DNA from 2 places in the Bacillus sp. z33 genome. Region 2 is predicted to be linked to the other one. Evidence: riboswitches for the same ligand, from Rfam matches in the RefSeq annotation. Region 2 holds a riboswitch; the other holds the start of a gene.
The links. Region 2 has a riboswitch for glycine ahead of AC4G3L_RS15315 (amino acid permease). Riboswitches for the same ligand answer to the same signal wherever they lie in the genome.

Region 1: linked by a shared signal. The riboswitch ahead of gcvT (glycine cleavage system aminomethyltransferase GcvT) and the one ahead of AC4G3L_RS15315 (amino acid permease) in region 2 are both predicted to bind glycine.

Annotation. Positions count from the first base shown of each region.
Region 1 is NZ_JBZFQN010000001.1:1,010,210-1,021,782, forward strand. Features, by position in the region: gene AC4G3L_RS04710 (methyl-accepting chemotaxis protein) at 1-881, opposite strand, end outside; gene AC4G3L_RS04715 (GNAT family N-acetyltransferase) at 1,109-1,609, opposite strand; gene gcvPB (aminomethyl-transferring glycine dehydrogenase subunit GcvPB) at 1,739-3,196, opposite strand; gene gcvPA (aminomethyl-transferring glycine dehydrogenase subunit GcvPA) at 3,189-4,535, opposite strand; gene gcvT (glycine cleavage system aminomethyltransferase GcvT) at 4,532-5,650, opposite strand; glycine riboswitch at 5,826-5,923, opposite strand; glycine riboswitch at 5,926-6,017, opposite strand; gene AC4G3L_RS04735 (DEAD/DEAH box helicase) at 6,224-7,918, shown strand; gene AC4G3L_RS04740 (YqhG family protein) at 7,896-8,690, shown strand; gene AC4G3L_RS04745 (YqzE family protein) at 9,002-9,184, opposite strand; gene AC4G3L_RS04750 (shikimate kinase) at 9,252-9,755, opposite strand; gene comGG (competence type IV pilus minor pilin ComGG) at 9,766-10,179, opposite strand; gene comGF (competence type IV pilus minor pilin ComGF) at 10,136-10,627, opposite strand; gene AC4G3L_RS04765 (hypothetical protein) at 10,560-10,856, opposite strand; gene comGD (competence type IV pilus minor pilin ComGD) at 10,873-11,313, opposite strand; gene comGC (competence type IV pilus major pilin ComGC) at 11,319-11,573, opposite strand, start outside.
Region 2 is NZ_JBZFQN010000004.1:142,425-153,997, reverse strand. Features, by position in the region: gene qoxB (cytochrome aa3 quinol oxidase subunit I) at 1-659, shown strand, start outside; gene qoxC (cytochrome aa3 quinol oxidase subunit III) at 656-1,252, shown strand; gene qoxD (cytochrome aa3 quinol oxidase subunit IV) at 1,254-1,535, shown strand; gene AC4G3L_RS15345 (DUF2628 domain-containing protein) at 1,798-2,106, shown strand; gene AC4G3L_RS15340 (TetR/AcrR family transcriptional regulator) at 2,369-2,926, shown strand; gene AC4G3L_RS15335 (DHA2 family efflux MFS transporter permease subunit) at 3,008-4,441, shown strand; gene AC4G3L_RS15330 (TRM11 family SAM-dependent methyltransferase) at 4,492-5,364, opposite strand; gene AC4G3L_RS15325 (carbon starvation CstA family protein) at 5,753-7,570, opposite strand; gene AC4G3L_RS15320 (DMT family transporter) at 7,980-8,891, shown strand; glycine riboswitch at 9,392-9,469, shown strand; gene AC4G3L_RS15315 (amino acid permease) at 9,642-10,991, shown strand; gene adhP (alcohol dehydrogenase AdhP) at 11,453-11,573, opposite strand, start outside.

The DNA.
Region 1 (11,573 bases), on a different contig from region 2:
TTTGCCACCTTTTTGGCAGCAGCCCGATTTAGGTGAATCCTTTTTAGAAGATCCTGTGAGGACAGTGAAACAGAATCAACTGTTTCTCTAACATTGAAGATGATTTCTTTTAAATTATGAATGATTTGATTAGAAAAACGATATATATCACCTATTTCACCCTTGGCATTGATTTCTATATTCCCAATTTGAAAGTTTCCTTTTGCAATTTCATTGGTAGTATTTCGTAAAAGATGAATAGGTTTCACTATATTTCCAGATATGTACCAGGCAAATAAATAAGAAAAAAAGATTACAAAGATAAAAACAACTCCAAAAATGGTAACATCCCTCTTTATATGTTCCTTAATTTCTTTTTTTGATTGCTCGCTGTAGTTCAGTGTCTCTTGTAACAACATCCGTACTTGATCGGCAACAAGACCAGATGCAATTGTAATATATTCGTAGGTTATATATCGCGCCTCAGCTGGTTGATTATATTTAATATCTTCGCCCAGTTTATCGACATATTCTTTTGTAGTAGTCAGAGTCTCACGAACATCCAATATTTTTTCACTAAATATCCCTTCCTTGTCCGCTGTTTCAATTTGATCCAGGTTTTTGTTCATATCGGCAAGAAGCTCGTATTGTGAACCTGAATTAAAACTAACTTTTCCATAAAGGATATCAATAATTTCACCGTCCAGCTCTTGGATGAGTCCACCATTGATTGAATTTGTTAAAGTAATCGTCTCCATAGTCATATTGTATTCCTGAACATAGCTAACAAATAAATAGATTAGTATACTATTAGAGAAAGCAAGCCAAAGAAGGATGGTCATAAAAAACAAAACAAGTTTCGCCCTAAGAGATTCGGGCACTAATTTTGTTAGCACCTTCATTTTATCCCTCCTTCAGCATCCTTTTATATACACAGCAAATTGACTGGATCGAAATTATACAAATATTCTGAAATTTTATTATATATGATTAGTATACACTTATATACCTATAGAATGCTATGTTCCTTATATATCATCGATAAAGAATGAGTATGATAAATGCTTCTAACTCTTTTAGATGGTCTTTAGTTTTAACAGAAGCCAGAAGCCTCTTTTTCTTTAAACTTTTACCGCTCGTGCTCCAACACACTATAAAGCAGTGAATCGCGCCAGCCATCTCTCAATAACAAATCATCGCGAATTTGCCCTTCCCTGCTCATTCCAACTTTCTCCAACACTTTTGATGAAGCTATGTTTCTTGGGTCGCAGGTTGCAAATATTCGATGCATTTTCAGTTCTGTGAATCCAAAGTTAATTAGCAGAGTAGCGACTTCGGTAGCAATTCCTTTTCTCCAATAATCCGGATGAACAATATAGCCGATTTCGCCCGCTTTATTAGTAAAATCTCTACTATTAAACTCTCCGGCTCCAATCATCTTTTCTTTATATATAATCGCAAAAACAAATCTTGTTCTTGGTACCTTTATTGAATCTTCAATAACTTGGCTCACGAAATCTCTTGATTCCTCTTCCGTATTCGGTCCCCAGGGCTGGTATCTGCAAACGATATCATGCGAAGCGTATTTATGTACATCTTCCCAATCACTGATCATCAGTTCTCTTAGCATTAGCCTTTCAGTTGAAAGGCTCAAATTTATATTTTCGATTATAAACCCTCCAATTCCTGACCAAATTTTCCTTCTTTTCAAAAAAGCAGCTACCCAATCTCATGATAGCTGCTTCCATAATATGTTCTATCAATTTTGATATTTCAATACAGGCTTACGTGCAGCCAATGCTTCGTCTAAGCGACTGATTACAGTAGTATGTGGTGCTTCCTGGACAATTTCTGGATTTTCCTCTGCTTCCTTGGCAATTTGGATCATGGCATCAATAAAGCCATCCAATGTCTCTTTTGATTCTGTTTCAGTCGGTTCGATCATCATGCATTCTTCCACATTCAGAGGAAAATAGATGGTAGGTGGATGGTAGCCAAAATCCAATAATCTCTTTGCAATATCAAGGGCTCGAACACCCAGCTTCTTCTGACGTTTACCACTGATTACAAATTCATGCTTACAGTGCTTATCATATGGAAGATCATAGTACTCTGCCAATCTTCGCATCATATAGTTGGCATTTAAAACGGCATACTCTGTTACAGCCTTTAATCCGTCTGGTCCCATTGAACGAATATACGTATAGGCACGGACATTGATTCCAAAGTTACCATAGTACGGTTTTACCCTGCCGATTGATTGCGGGCGATTATAATCAAGTCGGTAACCATTCTCTTCTTTTACGATAAGTGGTTTAGGTAAAAACGGAATCAACTCTTTTTTCACTCCAACTGGTCCTGACCCCGGTCCGCCACCGCCATGCGGTCCAGTAAATGTCTTATGCAAATTAAGATGAACAACGTCAAAGCCCATATCACCCGGCCGAGCTTTTGACAATACAGCATTCAAATTGGCACCATCATAATATAGTTTACCACCGGCACCATGAATAATTTCAGCCATTTCAACTATTTGCTCTTCAAAAAGTCCCAATGTGTTCGGATTTGTAAGCATTAAGGCTGCTGTATCCTGACCTACTACCCTCTTCAAATCTTCCAGATCCACCAATCCATCCGGACCGGATTTCACCGTAATGGTTTGTAATCCTGCTACTGTTGCCGATGCAGGATTTGTGCCATGTGCAGAATCGGGAACAATTACTTTTACACGATTGAAATCCCCCTTGGCTTCATGGTAAGCACGAATGAGCATTAATCCCGTCCACTCTCCATGCGCACCAGCTGCCGGTTGCAGAGTGACTTCATCCATACCTGTAATTTCCTTCAAACTTTGCTGCAAATCGAACATTAACTCTAAGGATCCCTGCACTGTTTCCTCTTCTTGGAGCGGATGAACATGAGCAAATCCATTTAGCCTGGCAACATTTTCATTTATTTTCGGATTGTACTTCATTGTACAGGAACCAAGCGGATAAAAACCGGAATCGACACCATGGTTTCTTCTCGAAAGTGCGGTATAATGGCGCATAATATCCAACTCCGATACTTCTGGAAGCTTTGGTTCCTCTGTGCGAATAAAGTCCCCAGGCAAAAGGTCTGTCAATGCTACATTCGGAACATCCATTTCAGGTAAAGAATAGCCGATGCGACCCTGTTTTGTCTGTTCAAATATTAATGGTTGATCGTGCTTATTCATGAAAATCCCCCAATTCCCTAACAAATCTATCAATCTCTTCTTTCGTACGCATTTCTGTGACAGCCACAAGCATATGATTGGTTAGTGCAGGATAATCCCTGGCCAGGTCATACCCGCCAATAATCCCTTGCTCAAGGAGCTTTTTATTAGCTAAAGCCACGGAACCATTTAATATAACGACAAATTCATTAAATGATGGTCCTTCAAAGGCTATATCAAGTCCCTTTGCTTTCAATTGTTCCTTTGCATAATGTGCTTTTTGAAGATTTTGAAGCGCCATTTCCTGAACACCTCTCTTCCCTAAGGCTGTCATTGCAACAGAAGCCGCAAGTGCATTTAACGCTTGGTTAGAGCAAATATTTGAGGTTGCTTTGTCTCGACGAATATGTTGTTCCCTTGCCTGCAAGGTTAGTACAAACCCTCTCTTGCCTTCCTCATCGAGTGTTTGACCTACCAAACGTCCTGGTACCTTTCTCATTAGCTTGGTCGTGACGGCAAAATATCCACAATGCGGGCCGCCAAATGCAGCAGGTATTCCGAATGGCTGAGCATCTCCTACGACAATATCTGCACCGAATTCACCGGGTGGTTTCAGGACACCAAGGGATAGTGGATTACTAGAAACGATGAACATTCCCTTGTGCTCATGAACAATATTTTCGATTTCAGATAAATTTTCAATTCGGCCGAAAAAATTTGGATATTGTGTGATAAAACCAGCGGTATCATCCGTCATCATTCTCGCCAACTGTTCTGTATCCGTAATTCCATCTTTACAAGGGACAACTTCAAGTTCAAGATATTGGCCCTTTGCATAAGTGGATAACACTGCTCGTGATTCCGGATGTACCGCTTCTGAAACGAGCAATTTCTTTCGGCGTGTATGGCCTGCTGACAGCATAGCCGCTTCAGCCAACGCAGTACCGCCATCATACATGGAAGAGTTCGCCACATCCATTCCAGTCAGTTCACAAATCATTGTTTGAAATTCAAAAATAGCCTGCAATTCCCCCTGGGAAATCTCTGGTTGATACGGTGTATAAGCGGTATAAAATTCTGATCTTGATATGACATGATCAACGATGATAGGCGTGTAATGGTCATATACTCCAGCACCAAGAAAAGAACTGTTCGTTTTAAGATTGGCATTTTTCTCAGCAAGCTCTGTTAATTCCTTCAGTAAAGATGTTTCGGACTTTGCCTTTTTTATCTTATATTCACCTTTAAATCTTACTTTTTCAGGGATATCAGAAAATAAATCATCAATTGATTCTACACCAATCGCGTCTAACATCTCATTCTCATCCTGGGCTGTCATTGGTAAGTAACGATGCTTCATTTTTTTACTCCTCCTGCCTGAGTACGTTTATAAAATGGGGTATTGACGATTTGCGCCTTCACTCTTTTTCCTCTGATTTCTATCTCTACTTCCTCATCAAGGACTGCAAATTCAGCTTTGATCAAAATAAGGCCAATATTTTTCTTTAATGTAGGAGATTGCGTTCCCGTAGTCACTTCACCTATTAGTTCATCTTTATCAAAAACCGGATATCCATGTCTGGGAATGCCGCGATTAATCATTTCAATGCCAACAAGCTTCCGAGACGCGCCATTTTCCTTCTGTTCTTTTAATACTTCCAACCCAATAAAATGTTCTTTATCCGTTTTGACAGCGAAACCTATCCCTGCTTCAATTGGTGTAATTGACGGAGAAAGTTCTTGGCCATATAAAGGCAATTTCGCTTCAAAGCGAAGCGTATCTCTTGCCCCGAGACCACAGGGAATTAGACCCCTATCCGTGCCAAAAGCTAAAAGGTTTTTCCATAAATTGACCACATCATCGCTCTTACAATATAATTCAAAACCATCCTCACCTGTGTAGCCTGTTCTGGAAACAAGTACACGGATATCATTAATCATGACATCTTCGCGAAAAGAAAAGAATCCGATACTGTCCAGGTCAACATCCTTTGTAAGCCCCTGTAAAATATCTGCAGCAAGCGGCCCTTGCAAGGCCAATTGCCCCATTTCTTCAGATATATTTCTCAGGTCCACATCTTCACCAGCATATTTTTGCAGCCATTCAAAATCCTTATCTATATTAGAAGCATTCACTACTAATAAATAATCGTCTTCATCTTTTTTATAAATAATTAAGTCATCCACTGTTCCGCCATCTTCATAACACATAGCCGTATACTGCGCACGCCCTGGTTTTAGCTTACTTACATCATTTGTCATCATCTGCTGCAGAAATGGTAAAGAACCAGTTCCCCTAACAGTGAATTCCCCCATATGTGATACGTCAAAGAGGCCTGCTTTTGTACGCACTGCTTCATGCTCCTGTTTAATGCCCGAAAATTGAACAGGCAATTCCCAGCCGCCAAAATCAATTGTTTTTCCACCATATTCTTTGTACACACTGATAAGCGGAGTCTGCTTTAATTCTCCCATCCTTATCCTCCTAAAAAGTTTGTATTATATAGATCCTCTTGCATCTTTATTTAATGATACTGTTTATATGTTCTTACTTTAGAGCACAACTTCTCTCAGCTACTCAGATTTGAATGTATTGATAACTAGTAGACAAACATATGAAAAAGGACAGAAACCTCCCTTATATGGGAAGTCTCTGTCCTGATACCTGAAAGTTTACCGCCGGCATTTGTGTGTGCGTTGGCGTTTCCTCTTGGGTGGCTTTGCAAATAAGAAAGCGCTCTCCAGAGATGCGTCCAGCAAGCGTCTGTTTACCTGAGAGATTCATGGAATTCCATTTGCTCCTTCGGTGCCGCTATTACACGGTCTCTCCCCTTGCCTTCATTCGCTCATATTCTTATGTAATTTGGTCATACTAAACAAAAAGCAAGAGGTAAACCATTTTCAAAATAATCTATACATTTATATCCTACCATCTTCAATAATCAGGTGGCAACCATTTCCTTACAGGAACGAATGATAGGAAACTAGATTTTTTATTTGACCATACATTTTATCAAAAAGCTTAAATCAAGAAAGTTGGGGGTTGCATTGAGTTTAACACCAAAGATCTATTTCGATGAAGAGTGGGAAAAGGAGCTTGAAGAAAAAATTAACGGGGACGGTCCATGGTGCAACTATTCTCTTTTCAAACTCGGATTGGAAGCTGAAAAGCATAATCTAATTCCAGAATTCAATGGTCTCCTCAGCCCAAAGCATTTATCTGGATTTACGCCTCTATCCCATCAAACAGAAGCAGCTACAGAAGTCATTGAAAGGATGAATGGCAAAGCCATACTGGCTGATGAAGTTGGGCTTGGTAAAACGATCGAGGCTGGACTTATATTAAAGGAATATATGATTCGCGGGTTAGTAAGCAAAATCCTGATTCTTGTTCCAGCTTCCCTTGTTTCCCAATGGGCAAAAGAGCTGAATCAGAAGTTCCATATTCCGGCAGTCATATATAGAAAAGGATATGGATGGGATTCAGAATGTATCATTACATCAATTGATACCGCGAAACGGGAACCGCATCGTTCAGCCATTTTGGAACAAACCTATGATATTGTCATCATTGATGAAGCTCATAAATTAAAAAACAATAAAACCAAAAACTATGAATTTGTACAAAAAATCCAGAAAAAATTCTGCTTACTGTTAACGGCGACTCCTATTCAAAACAAGCTTGAAGAAATTTTTTATCTTATTTCATTGCTTAAACCGGGTCATCTGGGGAGCTATGCCAAATTTAACGAACGTTTTTCTGCTAAAAAGCGTTCATTAAAAGATGATGCCTATTTAAAAGAATTAGTGAATATGGTCATGATTCGAAATAAACGCCAGGACACCGGAATTGAATGGACCAGCAGAAAAGTGGAGACGATATTTATTGAGTTCACTGAAAAAGAACAAGCTCTTTATGACGGTGTTTCTTCATTTAGAAAAGAATTACCTGATGGAATAGGAAGTACATTTTCTACCTTAACCCTGCAACGAGAAGCATGCAGCAGCAGAGAAGCAGTCTATTTTACGCTGAAAAATATGCTGGATCGAAATCCAGATGCCGGACCAAGTTATAAGCAAGCGATACATAACCTGATTAACCAGGTTGAATTGGTTGATTGCAATTCAAAAGCAAAAAAAGCACTTGAATTGATTCATTCCATTAAAGATAAGGTCATTATTTTCACCGAGTATAGAGCCACTCAATTATATTTACAGTGGTTTCTTAAGCAAAATGGAATCACTTCTGTTCCATTCCGTGGTGGGTTTAAACGCAGTAAGAAAGACTGGATGAAAGAACTATTTGAAAAACAAGCACAAGTCTTAATTGCTACAGAAGCAGGTGGAGAAGGAATTAACCTGCAATTTTGCCATCATATTATTAACTTTGATTTACCTTGGAATCCGATGCGCCTGGAACAAAGAATTGGCCGAATACACAGGCTTGGACAAACAGAAGATGTCCGCATTTATAATTTTTCTACCAAGAATACCATTGAAGAACATATTATGAAAATCCTATATGAAAAAATCCATTTATTTGAACGAGTTGTTGGAGAACTTGATGATATTCTAACCAGACTGGAGGTTAAGAATCTTGATGAACATCTAACTGACATCGTCAGCAAATCAAAAACAGAAGGTGAGATGAAAATTAAAATGGATAATCTCACTTCCTTAATTCAACTTGCCCAAGATATTAAAAAGGAGATGCCTACACATGCAGCAACAGGAAATTCATGAGTTTCTCGTTCAATTTTTCACAACCAATCATTGTGAAATCATCAATCAGGGACCAGCCCACCTCACTGTGCAATTGACGATTGATATGGATAAAGAATTAATGAATCGTCCTTTTTACTGGCATTATCTCGAAAAGATAGGTGGGGTACCCAATCCGATGAGTTTAACTCTTATCCTCGATAAGGAGGCTGCCCCTCCTGGTTTAAAGGGAGAATTCATTCATTTTGGATCACCACGCCTTCATCAAATATTTTCTTCTGCCCAAAAATTATCTAAGCATATTCGTTTGTTTGAGGAAATTAAAGTGACAAGTGGCCAAATGCCCTTGTTTCCGTGGCTGGTTGTAAATGTAAATATTTCCTATGAATGTGATCGAAAAAGGGACTTATTTTGTTCAATCGGATTAAATTTAATTAATGGTATTTTTGCAGAAAATTTTATCGATTCGGTTGACAAACTCACGCTTACACCTAAAATATCTGACTATACATTTACACTAACACCCATCATTCGTTATCAAAGCGGGTTGAATCGACTAAAGACGTATATTCAAAATAAAATCAATCAGGATGACCACGCGTGGGCTGATGATGCCTGTGTACGTTGGAATAAAGATCTAAATTTGCTGAACCATTTTTATGAGGATCAAAAAGAAGAGGAAAGTAAAACGTATGAACTCGAAAAAGAGGCATTGCGCATGCAATATGAACCCCGGATCCGTGTCAACATCATAAATGGGGGACTCTTTTATCTTACTGGTAAAGCTATATAAGGGAGAAAAGTGTATAAAAAAGCGGCTATAATAAGACCAGCTATAGTTAATTCTACGAAAACCATTCTTGTAACTATATATCTCAGGTTGAAAATAGGGTCTAGAAGAATTTCATATACCTGAACGAACCAAATAATAGGAATACACTTGTTTTATAGAATGCAAGTAAACTCAATTATCCAAAAGCCATATTTAAAGGGTGTACCTGTTTTTTGCTTGTTAACGCGAACTCATTGTATCGATATAAAACATAGTTAGGAAAAAGGAGTACATAAAAAACAGTGGATTCGAATTCGAACCCACTGTTTTACTTAAAAAGTCTTCCGTTTAAAGAGCATTCGAATGGATACCGGAATGATTCCAAACCAATGGCTCATGAATGGCTGCCTGTCATCCTTATGATGGCGGCGTTGCTCTTTACGTTGTTCCTTTGGCTGTTTCATATACACTAACCATTGAATGGTTAAAAATTTTACATAATCATTTGTTTTCATCACTATTCACCCATCAGCAGTATCTCCACATTTCCTATACTCTATTCATGGACTTCCCAAAGAAATGCTAGTTTACAGTGATTTTCATTAAAATCTCATCGATTATATCTAATGTTGTTTTTCCATCTGTTAACAAATGAAATTCAGAAGCTTGCTTATACAGATTCATCCTCTTTTGATACAGACGTTCAATCTGCTCATTTTTATTGTTGTTCAATAAGGGCCTTGATGCATCAGTTTCCAGCCTTTTCATAATTTCAGCAGGACTGGCATCCAGCCAAATGACTGTACCATTTTCGTTCATATATTTTCGGTTGCTCTCCCTTAGGATGATTCCACCGCCTGTTGCGATGATACTATTTTCAGTGGGCAAGGATTGTAATGCCTGCTGTTCTATTTCTCTAAACCCCTCTTCTCCTACTTCATCAAAGAGTTGCGGGATAGACTTTCCAGTACATTCAACCACCCTCTGATCACTGTCATAAAAGGAGCAGTCCAGTTTTTCAGCAAGTGCCATACCCGTAGTCGTTTTCCCCGATCCCATAAATCCAATTAAATAAATGACAGTCATACCATTCCTCCTAACTACCTGTCCAGTTTACAACTTTTCCTGCCGCTGTTGAATAAGTGATGGTTTCCCGTCTCACAGTGTGGTCCGTCTGAATAACAAGTGAGATTTGATAGAAACCATTCTCAAGTGGCTTTATATGATAGGTTATTCTTCCATTATAATAAACCCATTCCCCTTTTGTCTCTGGGATATGTCCATCGTCAAGCATTGAGATCGCAGCATTTGTACCCACATCACCTAGATAGGTAGTTTTTAGCCATTCCATTTGGAATTTATGGTACGTTACTTCCTGAGTCATTTTTCCAATCGAATAAAAACACACAACAAATATAACTGAAAAGAATAATAGTGCTACAGGCATAAATATCCCACGCTCATTTTTAAGAAGGTTCATATTTATATCGTTTAAATAGCCGTTTTTCATATTTATCACCATTTATAAACATTACTGTTATCGTCAGTAACTTCTCCTCTTTTTTTAAATGGAAGCTTTTAATATTTTGGAGAACCATTTCATGACCTGACCCATTTACTCTCCTTCTCACCATATTGTAGTAAATCTCATACGTTACCTCTTCTCCTTCTTTATCCAGTAAAAGGACATTGCTTTTTGGGACTTCCAAGTTTCTTGACTTTTGTATTTCCCTCTCCAATTGGCGGATGAAGATATTCCATTCCATTCTGGAGTTGGTATTCACATCTTCATTATGCCAGTCCGTGACGCTTGCAAGCGCACCTGTCATAAACACGGCTAATAAAGAGAATAACCCTAGCGCAAACAGCATCTCAACCATTGTAAATCCATCATTTTTTAGGCAGAATTTCATATACTTTTTGTAACTTATTCTTTGAGTTGCTATACTCCGCAACATAAACGTCCCCTTCAAGATAAAAAGTATAGGTCTTCCCTTCAATATCTGCTTGTCCGCTATATAACGGACGGCCGTTTATTTCATGATCATTCAATTGTTCAAATAACCTATTTAATGCAACTTCCTCCATTCTATAGTCATTCTTTTGTGCCATGCTGACCATATATGCAGGCAGTAATAAGCAGCAGCTTACCATCAGTATTCCAAATGAAATCAGGAGATCCAACATAACATACCCATTCTCTTTATATCTCTGATATATAAAATCTCCCCCTCCCTAATTGAAAAACAAGCTTGTAAATCGTTTTCCCATTTTTATCTGTCAGATTGATTGTTGTCGGCCCTTCGATATTGCCTGATGAAGTGTAGGTGACCGTCACATTACCAACTTTTTTAAACTTTATTGATTCAGCCTTTTGTATCGATAAAATCTTATGGTTCGTGTACGTATAAGCTGAATATTCATTTTGTTCGGTGGCAAATCTAAGTGTGACATATGTTTTATTTTCAAAAGCATAGGCTTGTGCATAGTAAATATCCTTCTGAAGTTGATTCAAGAACACCTTTTGCTCATATGTTTCAAACATCTTAAATGTAATGGTACTTACGACAGTCAGCATTAAAGTTAGACATCCAAGTACCATTAACACCTCTACTAAAGTAAAACCATCTTCATTCCTTTCCATCCTTGTTAATCCTGAAGACTGACAGTTCCATCAGCCGCGATGACGGCGGTTTTCCCCTCCGGACATTTAACATCCTCTTTTAAAAACCCTTCTGAAGTAAGGTTTTCCAAGGACGGCATACTGCCTTCCTTTAATTTATACGCTTGCACTTGTCCCTCAACCATCTTGACATATGCATCGCATCCCTTGCCATTAACTGCTTCCTGATTTTTCATTACATTTGGTACTGTAATAATTAACAAAACAGATATAACCAACAT
Region 2 (11,573 bases):
TGTACTTCTGGTTCCCTAAAATATTTGGTTTCAAATTAGACGAGAAATTAGGAAAAATAGCATTCTGGATTATCTCTATTTCATTCAACGTTACATTCCTCCCTCTATTCGCATTGGGACTTAAAGGAATGAACCGTAGAATGTATACGTACTCTGAAGAAACTGGATATGGACCTTTGAACCTTATCGCATCAATAGGTGCTGCTGGTTTAGCAATTGGTTTCATCGTTCTTGTTTATAGCTTCTACTGGAGCTTCCGTTATGCTCCAAGATTAGCAGGAGACGCAGATCCATGGGGTGGCCGTACACTGGAATGGGCAACAAAAACTCCTGTTCCGGCATATAACTTTGCCATCACACCGGAAGTAGACTCTGTAGATTCCTGGTGGGATCATAAAAAAGGTACACATAATCTGTTTACACGGAAAATTGAAGAAATACACATGCCAAATAGTGACTTTAAGCCGTTTCTCATGGCTGTATGCTTCTTCTTCTGGGGATTCTTCATGGTATTCAGTATGTGGATTCCGGCGATTATCACGGCACTTCCAATTATTTATTTAATGTTTGCACGTTCCTTCAACGATGATCATGGATTCCATATATCTGTTGGAGAAATTGAAGAAGAAGAAAGAAAATTGCGAGGTGAGACAAAATGAAAATAGATGCCTCTCAACCACTGGAATATAGCACTGAACAAAATCAGCTTAAAATATTAGGCTTCTGGATTTTCCTTGGAGCCGAGATTGTCTTATTTGCTACACTGTTTACTGTCTACTTAGTACTTGAAAATCGTACGGGAGACGGACCTGCCGGGAGCGATATCTTCGCTCTTGGGGGAGTTTTAGCTGAAACGTTTATTCTTTTGGCAAGTAGCTTTACGATTGGAATTGCTATTCACGCTATGCGTATGGGCATGAAAAAAGCAATGATGGTTATGTTCTCGATTACGCTTGTCCTTGGATTAGCTTTCCTGGGTATTGAGATTTACGAGTTCTTCCATTATGTACACGAAGGAGCATCCATCCAAACAAGTGGCTTTACGTCAGCATTGCTTACATTGCTTGGAACACACGGGGCTCACGTAACTGGTGGGATTCTGTGGGGAATTGCAATTCTGATTCAAGTAAGCAGACGCGGGATCAATCACCTTACAGCTAACAAAGCATTTATTTTTTCTCTGTACTGGCACTTCCTGGACGTTGTCTGGATTTTCATCTTCAGCTTCGTCTACCTGAAAGGACTGATGTAAAATGGCTAAGTTATTCCCTAAAGAGCATATCATTGGATTTTTATCATCCATCGCTCTGACAGTGGCAGCATTATTAGTTCTTTTCCTGGATGTATCATTCGGAATTAAAATGGCTATTTTGCTTATCACTGCTTGCCTTCAAGCAAGTTTACAACTTTTCCTATTCATGCATATCAATGAATCCAAGGAAAGAAGGACACTTTATACCAATATCCTTTATGCATTATTTGTAGCCGCAGTTACCATCTTCGGTTCCATGTTCGTCTTGCTTTGGGATTGGTGAAATACAAAACCTAAATGAAACGGACAGTGAGTTTATTCTCTCTGTCCGTTTTTCTATTTACGAGTTTGCTTTAGTCAGAGAACCCATTCCTTCCCCGTCTTCCTTGTTGGTTTTCTTTATCATAAATAAATGATAATGAATCAGTAGAAATAATCTTCGTTTTCCAAATTATCTTCCAACACCAAGCATGCTTCTATAAACTACCATGTATTCATTTAAAAAATTCTTTTATGATGGAACTATATGACACAGGAGTGATTGTATGAAAATATCTCTAATAAATAAAGAAGGCATCATAAAAGAGACGAAGCTTGGCTTCAGCTGGACCACTCTATTTTTTGGAATTTTCCCTGCATTGCTGCGCAAGGATTATAAATGGGCTACGATTATGCTTTTAATATCCATCACGATTAATCTTTTTGCATTTGGATTAGGCGCACTGCTAACAAGCGCTATATTTGCCTTTATCTATAATAAAATCTATATAAAAAATCTACTTACAAACGGCTACCGCCCTGTATATGCTACAGATCGGGAAATATTGATAAAAAAACAGCTGTTAGCCGCTTAAAGTTATGATGGTCCCAATTAGCTCAAAGTTTTGTATTTGGCTTAAGGGACCATTTCTTTAACATTTCACCCATTCCTCTATTTTCATTGGAAAAACCTATTGATCACCTCAACCACTCTTCCTATCCATCTAATCTCACAAAAAAAATAAATCTACAACGAGTGATTGACAAAAATATTGCCACCTTATAGAATAAAACAGCTGCTCATTTATATAGACCAGTCATTATATTTGAAAAGAGGGATTCCATGTGAGTGCAAAAATGGACTCGCGTCAAAAAATTTTAGAGGCAGCTACTCGCCTTTTTAACATACAGGGATATCATGCGACAGGCTTAAACCAAATTCTGAAGGAAAGCGGTGCACCTAAAGGATCTTTATATTATCATTTTCCGGATGGTAAAGAGCAACTGGCCGTGGAAGCAGTCAACAGAATGTCCGTTCAAATTGAAGATGATATTAAACTCGCAATGAATCAGTATGATCATGTTTTAGAGGCCTTACAATATCATATTGATAAAATCGCTAAACATTTCAATGAGAATGACCTTTTTGAAGGTTTACCAATTGGACTATTGGCAGCAGAAACATCCTTAATGAGCGAACCTTTACGCAAAGCGTGTAAATCTGCATTCGAATGCTGGGAATCACTTTATTATGACAAAATGATTCAAGATGGCTTTGAACCAGAAAAAGCGTTCCGTTTAAGTATGCTAGTAAACTCCATGATAGAAGGAGCCATCACTCGCTCGTTAACCAATAAAAATGGCCAGCCTTTACTAAATGTTTCTGAATGTCTGCCCGATATAATAAAGAAATAAGCAAATAAAAATGCATAATCCTTAATCTGCTTATTATATAGACTGGTCTAGTAATGATACATAATGAAAGGGGAATATTATTTGAGTAATTATCAAGCTGCAAATTTAGAAAACAAACAAATTAAGCCACTTCCAATTGTGATTGCTATTATGATTGGTGCCTTTATTGGACTCTTTAGTGAAACGGCCTTAAATATGGCTTTTACAAACATTATGGATGACTTTCACATTGGTCCCCATGTTGTTCAATGGTTAACAACCGGATATTTACTTGTACTGGGGATTCTTGTGCCTGTAACAGCATTATTGCTCCAATGGTTTACTACTAAGCAACTATTTAGCGCATCCCTCATTTTTTCAATCGCAGGAACATTAGTAGGAGCTATGGCACCTAACTTTGCCATTCTTCTATTAGCCCGTGTCATTCAGGCTATAGGAACAGGTCTCTTACTACCGTTAATGACAAACGTTATTATGGTTATATACCCGCCTCATAGACGAGGAACAATTATGGGGATGATGGGGCTTGTCATTATGTGTGCACCCGCTGTCGGTCCCACTCTTTCAGGATTGATCGTAGATAGCCTGAGCTGGCAAGCGATTTTCTGGATTTGCTTACCTTTACTTATCTTTACGTTCATATTTGGTCTCATTTATATGCAGAACGTATCAACAATCACGAAACCAAAAATAGATATTCTCTCCATTATTCTGTCATCCATTGGTTTTGGAGGAATCGTCTTTGGATTTAGCAGTGCCGGAGAGGGTGCTGGCTCATGGAGCGACCCAGCTGTTCTTTTACCGATCATTGTTGGGGCACTCAGCCTTATCCTATTTTCTTTCCGCCAGTTTAAAATGGAACAGCCAATGCTTAATTTACGCGTATTTAAGTTCCCTATGTTCTCCATTGGACTTTTAATGGTATTCCTGGGAATGATGATCATTTTATCCTCAGCGATTTTATTGCCTATGTACCTAAAGGGCGGACTGTTATTGCCAGCTCTAGCAGCCGGCCTTGTCTTATTGCCCGGTGGAATTGTGAATGGAATCATGTCTCCAATTACGGGTAAATTATTTGATACGTTTGGACCGAAATACTTAGTTATTCCCGGTTTTATCTTAACAACAATAATTACTTACTTATTTACAAATATATCAACCGAAACTACACAATTAACGGTCATCATCATGCACACATGCATGTTTATCGGAGTTGCCATGATTATGATGCCTTCGCAAACAAACGGGTTAAACCAATTGCCAAGACAGTTTTATCCTGATGGAGCTGCCGTCATGAATACCCTTCAGCAAATTGCAGGAGCGATTGGAACTGCCGTTGCTGTCAGCATCATGTCAGCTGGCCAGGCAAGCTATATGGCTACTGCAGATCCTACTAATCCACTTGCTGTCTCTGAAGCTATGACAGCAGGTGTGCAAAACGCCTTTCTATTTGCGTTTATTGCCTCCATTATTGGATTGGTAGTATCCTTCTTCATCAAACGCGTGGATGTTTAAAAGTGAATAAAATAAGAGGATGGCATTTGCCATCCTCTTATTTTATAAATCTAAAAACATAATAAAATCTCTCTCGTAAATCCTGTCTTTTTCGCTTCACATCGGTCCTGTATGCTTAATCCAGCTTCCTTCATCATGCTATCGATCCGTTCCCCTGTCACAACTACTACCCTGTCTGCGATGCGATTTGCATGCTTTAAAATCGATAATTGTTCTTCAGAAGTCGCTGTATGGCATAAATTATAGGGTAAATCAACGATAGCTGCATCATAGTGCTCCGTAATTTCCTCAATTGCACCTATTTTAATATCACAGCTATATCCAAAATGAGCTACATTTTCCCTGGCTCCGATAGCTGGCAAGGGCTTGATATCACGTCCACAAATCGTAATTCCCATTGATAGGGCCTCTACCAATACATTTCCAATGCCACAGCATGGGTCAATCGCTTTGATACCATCTGGATTGGGAATCGCAATATTAACAACTGCCCTTGCCATTCTAGTACTGAGAGCTGTCGAATACTCACGTGGTTTCTTTTGATGATGCAACCAAACCGCTTCATTTTTTTCATAAATCCCTACATACCATTTACCACCGCAAGTAATGATGCCGAGAACAATATCCGGCTTTTCCAAATTAGCTTCAGCCTGGATTTGCAATCCTATTTCACGTTCAATCTCTCTTCGACGAATGAAGCTTACTTTATCTTCTAAATCATTCGTTTTCACAAATATCGTTTTAAATGTCTGATCAGGGAAGGATAACTCGCCTGCCTTCTGATAAATCGTCTCCAAACTGTCCCCTTCAATGAGAATCTCTATTCTTTCCCTGATAAAGGGGCTTCTGCTTGGATTGATTTTTTTTGGACTTTTAAATACGAGATTTTCAGGATTCGAATTAAACAGTGCCCTGAATTCCATTTTACATAGAGGTTCATCCTCTGAACTGCATCCATACGTATAGATATAAATTGGCTTCACCAATCCTATTCCTTATATTCTTTAGAACAATCACTTAAATAGATTAACAGGCTTATTATAAAGTATTTTAATAGGAAACGAAAATATCATACATATAGTAATGCATATACATCACTTGAAGTAATCTTAAAAATGATTATTGAAGTAGATTATGAATCATGAGGTGTAAGTAACCCTTAAGCCATTGGATGTAAAGATCAGCTGTGCTCCTGGTATACAGAAGCATGTAGCATTGCCAGAAATCCCCCACACTTTAATGATTTATTTCTTTTAAAACATATAAAAAAACAGGTAGAGAAAACTATTTGTTCCTCTACCTGTTCTAATTTTACATATGATGATGCAGTTCCTTCTCTGATTGCTTGATCAACTTTGCTTGTGGAATTTTGGATAGATTAATCCATTTAATGATGGAAGCCACCATAATGACGAGACCCAATCCAAGCATGATAATAGATAGAATACCATTTAAGACATTATATCCACCGGCATCTGGATTTAAATATACATTCTTAATCATCCAGTATCCCCCGACATTAACCGTTACATATAGATAGGCCAATGGAATTAAACAAGTTAGCATATACCAGCGTTTCTCTGCGATTTTCAAAACAACGGTGGCTCCTACTATCAATCCTATGGAGGCCATCAATTGGTTGGAAACCCCAAACAGAGCCCAGACGGAACTGATATCTCCAGAGAATAATAGATATCCCCAAATAAAGCAGGCCAGTGCACTAGCAAAAATATTAGCTCCGACAGAATCTGTTCGCTTAAGCGGTTTGATAAAGTCTCCAAAGAAATCCTGGATGAGATAACGGGCAACCCTGGTACCTGAATCAATCGCCGTTAAAATAAATACCGCTTCGAACAGGATTACAAATTGATAGAAGTAGGAAGCCAGGTTTTGGAAGAATGGTACACTGGTAAAGATTTCTGTCATACCGACAGCAAGGGTTACTGCACCACCTGTTCTTCCTTCCAAGTCCATATCTACTGCTTCTTCCAATCTATTTAAATGGACTGTTTCCATTCCTAATGTAGAATAGACTTCAGGAGTAGAATTAATTGCAAAATAATCGCCAGGCTGAAGAGCAACAGCTGCAATTAATGCCATAATGGCTACCAAACATTCTACTAACATTGCACCAAAAGCTATACCTTTGATATCCCTCCAACGGCTAACCATTTTAGGTGTGGTTCCTGACCCAACAAAAGCATGGAATCCCGAGATCGCTCCACAAGCTATCGTAATCGAAATAAACGGCCAAACCGGACCGGCCACAATTGGACCGCCCCCATTTATGAAGTCAGGAATAATGGCCGGGAACTCAACAGAAGGGTTAACAATAAATACGCCAATGATGAGTGCGGCGAAAACGCCAATTTTCATAAATGTACTTAAATAATCACGTGGTGCAAGCAATAGCCAAACAGGAAGAGCTGCGGCGAAAAATGCATAGACTGGTAAAATAATAGCAAGAGTGCTTTTTTCAAGTGTTAAGAAATCGCCCAACCACGTCCCCTGAATTTGAGGTCCAAAGAAAATAGCAGCCATAATTAAGATAAAACCAACTGTCGTAGGAATTTTTAAGTTTCCTGTTTTCTTATGATAGATTCCCACTAACATCGCAATCGGTATTGTAATCCCTACTGCAAATGTCCCCCATGGGTTTCTTTCCAGTGCTCCAAGTACAACCAATGACAAACCTGCCATCGTAATCGTAATAATGAATAGCATGGCCAAGCCCGTACAAAATCCCGCTACAGGTCCAAGTTCTTCTTTTGCTACCTCAGATAATGATTTACCATCCCGGCGCATAGAGGCAAAAAGAACAACTGTATCATGAACAGCTCCTCCGATTACCGCTCCAACAAGTAACCAAATCAATCCAGGTAAATAACCAAACTGAGCTGCCAGAATTGGACCAACCAATGGTCCGGCAGCAGCAATGGCTGCAAAATGATGTCCAAATACAACCCATTTATTGGTCGGCACATAGTCCTGCCCATCCTCAAATTTTTCTGCTGGTGTTGGCGTATCATCAGATAACTTCAAAACTTTGTTTGCCATAAACGTCCCATACAGACGGTAGGCGATTAAAAGGATGCAGATAGAACCAATCACTATAGTAATTGCATTCATTTTACTATTCCCTCCTCTTTTTATGTATCTATTAATTGAGACTAATTCTAACCAATGCCACCCTCCCATGTATTCAATCTTTCCATCCTCTAATAAATCGTCTGCTAACATTTTCATTATATTGTAAAATTTGAGAAAAATAAAAAGAAAGCCCTTTCTTAATGAGGCAAATTCATTGGGTACGATTTTATCTTTAAAAGCCTTGACATGCTTTAGTATGAAATTATATTCTTGACTCTATGACTCTGTTAATGTTCAAGAATACTTAGCACTCCTCTCCCTTTAGCGACATCAGTCAAGTTTCTTTCAGAAAACCAAACCTTTCCTGGTTGTCACTTACTCGGAGTTCTGCAAGCCTATTAAACATCAACAGTTCTAATATAGAAAATCTTCAACAAGGAGAATCATTATGTGGTTTATTTTTTCACTTCTAACAGCATTAGCCTGGGGCGGTGCTGACCTATTTTACAAAAAAGGAACAGATAGCAATGACAAGTACAGCCATATAAAAATTATAATCATGGTTGGTCTTGTAATGGGAATTCATGCAACTGCCTATATGATTATAAAAGATATACAGTTTAATCCAATGGATATGATTAAATATTTGCCTGTATCTGCTTTATACATCCTATCCATGGCATTTGGATATATTGGTTTGCGCTATATTGAATTGTCCATCGCTTCACCGATACAGAATTCATCAGGTGCCGTAACAAGTATTCTGCTTTTCATCTTTTTCACTCATGAGCTGAGTATCCTGGAAGTACTCGGGATTATCATCATCACTCTAGGGATTGTCGGAATTGCCGTTCTGGAAAAAAGAGCAGAAGATGAAGCACGTCTACTGAATTCTGAGCATATCGATAAAAAATATCAAATCGGTTTTTTGGCCATCATCTTCCCGATTTTATATTGTATTATTGATGGGCTTGGTACCTTTGCGGATGCCATCTATCTGGATGAATTAAAATTAATCAGCGAAAATTCAGCGTTATTAGCTTATGAATATACCTTTTTCATCTGCGCAGCTGTATCCTTTATCTATCTGCGTTTTATCAAGAAGGAATCCTTCCATGTATTTAAAGAACGGGATAAAGGTATCGCAGCTATTTTGGAAACGGTTGGGCAATTCTTCTATGTTTTTGCCTTGTCATCAGGAAATGCCATTATCGCGGCACCTTTAATTGCATCTTACAGTATCTTTTCAGTCATCCTGTCACGAATCTTCCTAAAAGAGAAGCTGACAAAAAAACAATACATGATCATCGCATTTGTCATTTTCGGTATTATCCTGCTTGGAATTGCGGATGAATTGTAGATTTAAAAAAGTATGTAATTCCGTTCTTGTACGAGCATATCAAGGACCAAATCTTCATTGATTTGGTCTTTTTGTTATGCCCTCCTTCCCTTAACCATAAAAAGAAAAGTATTCAACCGCTCTTCCTATGAATCTGGTAGTATTCTCTTTTGATTTCAAATCCCTTGTTTTGTATCTAATTAATTCGTTTCATCCTTTGGTAATCCAAAAGTCTCATTCTATTTAATAGACACAATCCATCCCCTTCTTTTTTCCTTATATAAAGCTTTAAATGCAATTTACCTATATTTTATTTTTACATAGTTTTTATTTTGGAATGGCCTTTGAAGTTTACTTTACAACATCCTCTATAATCACGGTTTCATCAGATTAAACAACTACCTGCAATACGTTTGACAACATATTAATTTAGTGATAGCATTTTTGTCATATCATTTTTCTGAAATTTTATTAAAAATTTAATATAGCATGCATTGATCGCTGTGGATAAAACTATAGCGGGAGCAGCTTCTGGAGAGACTGTATATTTACAGCGCCGAAGGATTCACAATCTCAGGCAAAAGGACAGAAAGGTAACGATTTTTGTTATTTTAGCCCTTTTAGAGATTGGAGACTACCAATCTCTTTTTTTATTGTCCAATCATCAATCGTGAGGTGGGACATTGCATCTAAATAAAGAGAAAGTATGACAATTATCTATTTTACTAGGTGCCTGTTTTAGACATCTAAGAATAAACGGGGGCATGCAACTTGGCTAAACAAGAGTTAAAAAGAGACTTGAAAAATCGTCATGTACAACTGATTGCAATAGGGGGTACTATTGGTACCGGCTTATTTTTAGGTTCCGGAAAATCGATACATTTAGCCGGTCCTTCCATTATTTTTTCTTATTTGATTATAGGGATTGCTTTATTTTTTGTGATGAGAGCCTTAGGAGAATTACTTTTATCCAATTCAGGCTATACGTCCTTCATTGATTTTGCTGCTGAATATCTTGGCCCCTGGGCTGGATTTGTAACTGGCTGGACGTATTGGTTCTGCTGGATTATGACGGCCATGGCTGATATTATCGCTGTTGGGTTATATACACAATACTGGTTTGATATCCCGCAATGGGTACCTGCCATCATCTGTTTAGTGATTCTTTTAGGATTAAATCTTTTGACCGTCAAACTCTTTGGTGAGTTAGAATTCTGGTTTGCCATTATAAAGGTCGTCACTATTGTTGCACTTATTATCATAGGAATCGTACTCCTTGTGATTGGTTTTGAAACGGATAGCGGAACTGTTTCTATTTCTAATCTTTGGAATCATGGCGGCATGTTCCCGAATGGAATATCGGGGTTCTTACTATCTCTGCAAATGGTTGTCTTCTCCTTTGTAGGAGTTGAACTTATTGGTGTATCAGCTGCTGAAACAGCTAATCCGCGAAAGAACATTCCATCTGCTATCAACAAAATACCCGTTCGGATCTTGCTGTTTTATGTAGGTGCTTTATTTGTAATTTTATGCATAAACCCTTGGGATCAATTAAGTGCAACAAGCAGTCCATTTGTGGGGGTATTTGCCTTAATCGGTATTCCAATGGCAGCGGGTATCATTAACTTTGTTGTCTTAACTTCTGCAGCCTCTGCTTCAAACAGCGGACTATTCTCAACCAGCCGTATTCTTTACAATTTAAGCAATAACAAAGAAGCGCCTGAAAATTTTTCTAAATTAAATAAACATCATGTACCTAGTCATGCATTATTTACTTCTACAATTGTAGTTTCAATAGGTGCACTGCTTAGTAAGCTGATACCAGAGCAGGCTTTTACAATCGTTACAACAATCAGCGCTATCTGTTTTATTTGGGTATGGAGCATTATTTTGATTTCCCATATTAGATATGTCAAAACAAGGCCTGATTTAAGAGCTTCAACTACATTTAAAGCTCCATTAACACCAGTTATAAATTACGTGATACTGGGTATGTTTGCTTTCATATTAATCGTGATGCTCTTTGCTGCAGAAACACGTTTATCCATGTTGTTGACACCATTATGGTTTATCTTATTGATTGCTTTATATAACTTTCAGAAAAAGAAGAGATCAAGATAATAGCTCATTAATAATAATGCACTCTAATTGTTAAGTATGATCAAACAATTAGAGTGCATTTTTTATCATATACACTGTATGAACGACCAGCAGTCAGTGACTTAATGAAAATTGAGCCCGGCACGATACCAAACTCAGTTAAAATAGTTTAAAGATCTATTTCCTTTATTTATCATTCTCTAGTTGCTCCTTATTCTGCGGTATAATCGCTGTGAAAGGATCGAGATCCACTGTATCTAAAAATAAATTAAAATTAAATTCCAGAATGGCATGATTTTTTGATCGATATCCCCTTCATATACAACTTTTTCACTTAAAATCAAACCAGGATGTTAAATACGTTTTCTATGTACTAAGCCCTCTTAAATCCAATAAAAAGTATAAAAAAAGCAGCCTTACATCCGAATGAATGGAATGTAAGGCTGCCAAAATTTTATTGTATAAAAGGATATTGATTGGAATTATTCGTGTTTGTGCATATCGATGACCATACGGCCTTGGATCTTACCTGCTTCCATTTCTTCAAAAATATCATTTACTTCATGCAGGCATCTTGTTTCTACGATTGGCACTACTTTGCCC